DNA from 2 places in the Micromonospora sp. WMMA1976 genome. Region 1 is predicted to be linked to the other one. Evidence: riboswitches for the same ligand, from Rfam matches in the RefSeq annotation. Region 1 holds a riboswitch; the other holds the start of a gene.
The links. Region 1 has a riboswitch for cobalamin ahead of O7546_RS10955 (ribonucleoside-diphosphate reductase subunit alpha). Riboswitches for the same ligand answer to the same signal wherever they lie in the genome.

Region 1 (3,398 bases):
TTCCTGCCGCAGTTCGTCCGGCCCGAGGCGGGCCCGGTGGCGGCGCAGCTGGTGCTGCTCGGGGCGCTGTTCGTCGCGGTGCAGCTCGCCGTGGACCTGGCGCTCGGCGTGGGCGCCGGCCGGTTCGCCGGGCGGTGGGGCGACAGCCGCTGGTCGCGGCGCGTCGACCGGCTCTGCGCTGTCGCCTTCGTCGCGCTCGGCGTCCGGCTGGCCGTCGGCTGACGTGCCGGGCGGCGCGGAGCCGGAGGGCCGGCCGCCCGGCTCAGCCGGCACGCGCTGCCGTCTCCCGGGATGCCGGCACGACCGGCGTCCCGGACGCGGGCGGCCGCTCGCGGTCCAGGTGCAGGCGCAGCAACACCCAGCCCAGCGACACGGCGCCGATGAACACGTACGCGGGCTGGGTGCCGAACGTGTCCCAGCAGGTGTGCAGCGTGACGGCGGCGGCGAAGGTGAGCAGGAATGCCGCCAGTCTCCGGCCGCCGGGCGCGGCGGCGAACGTGAACAGCGCGGCGGCGGTCAGCCCGGTCCAGGCCAGGTGCGCGGCGGGCGCGGTGAGACCGCGCACCAGCAGCGTCCGCTCGACCGCGCCGAGGTTGCCCTCCGACCCGACGAAGACGGCGAACGCGTACCCCACGGTCTCCAGCGCGGCGAACCCGGCGCCGGAGGCCACGCCGATCACCAGGCCCTGCGCCGGGGACGGGTGCCGCCGCCACAGCAGCAGGATGCCGGCCGGCACGATCAGCTTGGCGGTCTCCTCGGCCAGGCCGACGAGCGCCATCGGCAGGACGCCGAGGCGGTGCAGCGTGCCGTACTCCAGCCAGCCGGCGGCGACCACGCCGACCACGCCGCCGAGGAGCGCGGCGACGCCGACGACGGAGCCGGGGACCGGGCGGCGGGCCGGCCGTCCCTGGGCGAAGGCCAGGAACGTGGCGGGCGCGACGCACGCGCCGAGCACGATCAGCGCCGGTACGAACGTGACGGTCCCGGTGCCGGCCAGTGTCTCCAGCACCAGCAGGTGAAGCCCGACGCCGACGAACAGGACCGCCACCCACGCCCAGCGGCGCCCGGTATTCCCCATACGCCGAGTATCGCGCCCGCCGGGTCGCGCCGGAATCGGGGGTAGGCACTGTGGACAGTGAGATCATTCCGACACGCCGACACGACATCTGGTGTTGCACACAAGCCCTCACCGCCATATATGGTGGTGCCGCAGCTGGTTCGGCCGAGCCCTCCGGGGCGGGGCCGAGGCAAGAGGGAACCCGGTGGGAATCCGGGACTGCCCCGCAGCGGTGAGTGGGAACGACAGCCGTCAACAGCACTGGGCCACCGGCCTGGGAAGCGACGGCCGGTAGGCGACCGGCGACCCCGGTCGGGCCCGCGAGTCCGAAGACCTGCCAGCGCGCCGTACGCCTCCGCGTACGGCGGCCGGAGGTCGCGCGGGACGACCGACGCCAGCAGCCGGGCCGGCCGCGCCGTGCCCGTTGGCGTCTCCCGCCGTCTCCAGACGGTGACAGCGAGGAGAGGTCATGACTGTCGTGCAGGAGAGTCCCCCGTCCGCCACCGGCGGGTCCGAGGCCCGCCGGCCGGCGATGCGGGTACGCAAGCGGGACGGCGACACCGAGCCGGTGGACGTCGGCAAGATCGTCCGGGCGGTCGAGCGCTGGGTCGCCGACCTGGACGAGGTGGACCCGCTGCGGGTGGCCACCAAGACGATCAGCGGGCTCTACGACGGGGCGACGACCGCCGAGCTGGACCGGTTGTCGATCCAGACCGCGGCGGAGCTGATCGGCGAGGAGCCGCAGTACTCGAAGCTGGCAGCAAGGCTGCTGGCCGCGTACGTGGACAAGGAGGTCCGCGGTCAGGGCGTGGCGAGCTTCAGCCAGTCGATCGCGTACGCGCACGGGCTGGGCCTGATCGGCGACGAGACGGCCGCGTTCGTGGCCCGGCACGCCCGCAAGCTCGACGACGCCGTGGACCCGGACGCCGACAGGCGGTTCGAGTACTTCGGACTGCGCACGGTGGCCGACCGCTACCTGCTGCGGCACCCGCAGTCGCGGCTGGTGGTGGAGACGCCGCAGTACTGGCTGCTGCGGGTGGCCTGCGGGCTGTCCCGCACCCCCGGCGAGGCGGTCGGCTTCTACCGGCTGATGTCCAGCCTCGCGTACCTGCCCAGCTCCCCCACGCTGTTCAACTCCGGCACCCGGCACACCCAGATGTCGTCGTGCTTCCTGGTCGACTCGCCGCGCGACGAGCTGGACTCGATCTACGAGCGGTACCACCAGGTGGCGAAGCTGTCGAAGTTCTCCGGCGGCATCGGCATCGCCTGGTCGCGGGTGCGCGGCCGGGGCGCGCTGATCCGGGGCACGAACGGCCGGTCCAACGGCATCGTGCCGTTCCTCAAGACGCTCGACGCCGGGGTGGCAGCGGTCAACCAGGGCGGCCGGCGCAAGGGCGCGGCCTGCGTCTATCTGGAGCCGTGGCACCCGGACGTGGAGGAGTTCCTGGAACTGCGGGACAACACCGGCGAGGAGTCCCGGCGGACGCACAACCTCAACCTCGCCAACTGGATCCCGGACGAGTTCATGCGGCGGGTCGAGGCCGACGGCGAGTGGTCGCTCGTCGACCCGTCGGACGCCCCGGAGCTGCCCGACCTGTACGGCGAGGCGTTCGACGCCGCGTACCGGGCGGCCGAGAAGAACGCGGTGCGCACGGTGAAGGCCCGGGACCTGTACGGGCGGATGATGCGCACGCTCGCGCAGACCGGAAACGGCTGGATGACGTTCAAGGACGCCGCGAACCGGCTGTCCAACCAGACCGGTGAGCCGGGCAACGTGATCCACCTGTCCAACCTGTGCACGGAGATCCTGGAGGTCAACGACGACACCGAGACCGCGGTGTGCAACCTCGGCTCGGTGAACCTCGGCGCACACGTCAGCGCCGACGGGGTGGACTGGGAGCGGCTGCGCGCCACGGTACGCACCGCTGTGGTGTTCCTCGACCGGGTGATCGACATCAACTACTACCCGGCCGAGCAGGCGGCGGCGTCCAACCCGCGCTGGCGGCCGGTCGGGCTCGGGCTGATGGGCCTGCAGGACGCGTTCTTCACGCTGCGCCTGCCGTTCGACTCCGCCGAGGCGAAGGAACTGTCCACCCGGGTGCAGGAGGAGATCCTGCTGACCGCGCTGGAGACCTCCGCCGGGCTGGCCGAGCGGTTCGGGCCGCATCCGGCGTACCCGCAGACCCGGGCCGCGAAGGGTGACCTGCACCCGGACCTGTGGGGCGCGGAGCCGGCGCAGGCCGGACGGTGGGCGGCGCTGCGCGAGCGGATCGCCGCACACGGGCTGCGCAACTCGCTGCTGGTGGCGATCGCGCCGACCGCCACCATCGCCTCCATCGCC
Region 2 (3,398 bases), 1.6 Mb from region 1:
TGTGACGTCGGCGTCGAGGGCGTCGATGGACGTGATCACCTCCCCGAACTCCGAGTAGCACAGGTGGGTGTGGATCTGGGTGTCGTCGGCGACTCCGCAGGTGGCCAGGCGGAACGCCCCGACTGCCCAGTCCAGGTACGCCTTCTGGTCCGCCCTGCGCAGTGGCAGCGTCTCACGCAGCGCCGGCTCGTCGACCTGGATGACCCGGATACCGGCTGCCTCGAGATCACGGCACTCGTCGCGCAGGGCGAGCGCGACCTGGTCCGCGGTGTCTGCCAGTGGCTGGTCGCTGCGGACGAACGACCAGGCCAGGATCGTGACCGGGCCGGTGAGCATGCCCTTGACCGGCCGGTCGGTCAGCGACTGCGCGTAGGTGGACCAGTTGACGGTCATCGGTGCCCTGCGTGCCACGTCGCCGTAGATGACGGGCGGACGCACGCATCGGGAGCCGTAGGACTGGACCCAGCCGTGTTCGGTGGCGGCGAACCCGTCGAGCTGCTCGCCGAAGTACTGGACCATGTCGTTTCGTTCCGGCTCGCCGTGCACGAGCACGTCCAGACCCAGCCGCTCCTGAAGCCGGACGACGTGCTCGACCTCGGCGCGCATTCGCCGGGTGTAGGCGGTGTCGTCGAGGCGGCCGGCTCGATGCTCGGCACGCGCGCGGCGCAGCTCGTCGGTCTGCGGGAACGATCCGATGGTCGTGGTCGGCAAGGGCGGCAGATTCAGCCGGGCCTGCTGTGCCGCCGCTCGCTCCGGGTACGCGCCGCGCCGCCGGTCCCCGGCGCGCAGTGCGGCGAGCCGGCCGCGTACGGTGTCGTCGCGCCATGCGGCGGGGGTGGGCGGCAGCGGCTCGGGCAGGGACGTGGTGCCGTTGCGCAGCGCGCGGCCGAGCCGAACGACCTCATCAACCTTCTGCCGGGCGAAGGCGAGCCGCTGAACCAACGCCGGGTCGAGGGCGGTCTCGGCGGACAGGTCCTCCGGCACGTGCAGCAGCGAGCACGAGGTGGACACGGCGACGTGGTCGGCGAGGGCGGCAACGGCGGCACCAGCCGCAACGGCGGCGCGCAGGTCGGTACGCCAGACGTTGCGGCCGTCGACGAGGCCGGCCACGATCGTCTTGCCGCGCAGCGGTCCCGCACCGGCCAGCCGCCGCAGGTTGCCGGGCCCGGCCACCAGATCCACGCCGACCGCTTCGACCGGCGTGTCGAGCAGGGCGGGCAGCGCGTCACCGAGCTCGCCGAAATAGGTGGCGACGAAGATCGCCGGCCGCTGTTCCACCGCGCCGAGCCGGGTGTACGCCTCCCGCAGCGCGTCGATCTCGGCGGTGCTCCGGTCGGCGACGTAGGCGGGCTCATCCAGCTGCACCCACCGCACGCCCGCCGCGGCGAGGGATCGCAGGATGTCGGCGTACACGTCGACCAGGTCGGTCAACCGGTCGAACGGTTCGCCGCGCGCCTCGGTGGGCTTGGCCAGCAGCAGGAATGTGGCCGGCCCGACCAGCACCGGCCGGCTGTCGATTCCCAGCTCGCGGGCCTCACGGTACTCGCGCAGCGCCTTGTCGGGATTCGCCGCGAAGGCGGTGTCGGAGCCGATCTCGGGAACCAGATAGTGGTAGTTGGTGTCGAACCACTTCGTCAGTTCGAGCGCCGGCTCGGCATCGACGCCCCGGGCCATGGCGAAGTAGGTGCCGAGATCGCCGAGGCCGAGCCGGGCGAACCGGTGCGGGATCGCGCCGACGGCGACGGCCGTGTCCAGCACGTGGTCATAGTAGGAGAACGTGTTGGACGGGATCGCGTCCAGGCGCGCGTCGCGCAGCGTCCGCCAGACCTTCGCCCGTAGCGCGGCAGAGGTCGCCGCCAACTCCTCGGCGTCGATCCGGCCCGCCCAGTAGGCCTCGACGGCCTTCTTGAGTTGCCGGTTGCCCCCGATACGCGGATAGCCCAGCACGGTGCTCTGACCGAATGCGGTACTCATGGAGATCCCTTCCCTCGAAGCACACGAGGCCGATCGGGGCAGGGAGGGAAGAGGTACAGGCGGCGTACCGGCTTCCGCACCGGCCGTCCCGAGCGACCGTCGGCGGCGCACACCGGACGGTGCACGCGGTGCGGGCAGGTCTTCGGACTCGCGGGCGCGACCGGATCCACCCGGTCACCTACTGGCCGTCGCTTCCCAGACCTCACGGTCCAGTGCTTCGATGACGGCTGTCGTTCCCACTCACCGCTGCGGGGCAGTCCCGGACTCACACCGGGTTCCCTCTTACGACGCCACACCCGTCACGGGCACGGCGAACCAGCACCGTTGTTCATCGTATGGGGCGGTGAGCCGACGTGGCCGGCGCGTCCGCCCTGCGGGACGGCAAGCCGTCGCGGCGGGTGGCGGGAGCGACTCGCGGTCGGCCCCCGCCCTCGTCGCAGGGCCGGTCAGCCCTTGCGCCACTTCTGGTTGGCCGTGCCCCCGCAGTCCCAGAGCTGGAGCCTCGCGCCGTCGCCGCCGTTCCAGTCCTTGATGTCGACGCACTTTCCGGCCTGGAGGTTGACCAGGTCTCCGGCCGCGTTCAGGGTGAACTGCTGGGCGCCGGTGCCGTTGCAGGTGTAGAGCTGCACCGCCGCCCCGTTCGCGGTGGAGCCGGCGTCGATGTCCATGCACTTGTTGTTCTGGCTCTTGAGCGCCGTGCCGCTGAACGTCCACTTCTGCGCGCTGGTGTTGTTGCAGTTCCACATCTGCAGCGGCGCGCGGTCGACGAAGTTGGAGCTCGGCACGTCGATGCACTTGTTGTTCCAGTTGCTGACCACTGGCACCCCGGTGGCCGGGGTGCCGCCGCCACCGCCGGTGAACGGGCTGAGGATCAGTCCGGCCGAACGGGGGTCGCCGTCGTGCACCAGCGACTCGAATCCGCCGACGTCGTCGAAGGCGAACGCGTACGCCCGGCCGTCGGTCATGTTGGCGTGGATCAGGCGGGCGTACTGGTTGGTGGGGTTGCTGCGGTAGAAGTCGGCGGCGTTCGTGCTGGGCTGGGTGTCGATGGTCCCGAGTGTGCCGCGGTTGAGGGCGGCGCAGAGCGTACGCGAGATCGGGCCGACCACCTGGTCGTTCGGCGCGGGCAGGTCGCCGTCGCAGCCCCAGACGCTGGCCGAGGAGGGCCGGTTGAAGGAGGCGACGACCTGGCCGCTGCCGTCTGTGAAGGTCATGGTGTTGCCCGAGGTACGGCCGTAGTACCGGATGGCCGGCTGGTCGGCGAAGGGCGCCACGGTCAGGGTCTTCGTGGTGTACGCGTTCCACGCGGACGCGATGTACGAGTCCAGGTACGTGGTGCTGAGCAGGCCGGCCCCGGCCGCCTTGCCCGGAGCCAGGACGCGCAGCACGGTCCCGTCGGAGCGGGTGTGGACGGTGCCGGCCCA

Region 2: it holds a riboswitch for cobalamin, as region 1 does, so the genes downstream of both, metE (5-methyltetrahydropteroyltriglutamate--homocysteine S-methyltransferase) here and O7546_RS10955 (ribonucleoside-diphosphate reductase subunit alpha) in region 1, are expected to answer to the same signal.

Annotation. Positions count from the first base shown of each region.
Region 1 is NZ_CP114912.1:2,356,684-2,360,081, reverse strand. It holds gene O7546_RS10965 (LysE family translocator) at 1-222, shown strand, start outside; gene O7546_RS10960 (PrsW family glutamic-type intramembrane protease) at 263-1,078, opposite strand; cobalamin riboswitch at 1,198-1,414, shown strand; gene O7546_RS10955 (ribonucleoside-diphosphate reductase subunit alpha) at 1,590-3,398, shown strand, end outside.
Region 2 is NZ_CP114912.1:3,931,373-3,934,770, forward strand. It holds gene metE (5-methyltetrahydropteroyltriglutamate--homocysteine S-methyltransferase) at 1-1,974, opposite strand, end outside; cobalamin riboswitch at 2,090-2,309, opposite strand; gene O7546_RS18025 (beta-1,3-glucanase family protein) at 2,421-3,398, opposite strand, start outside.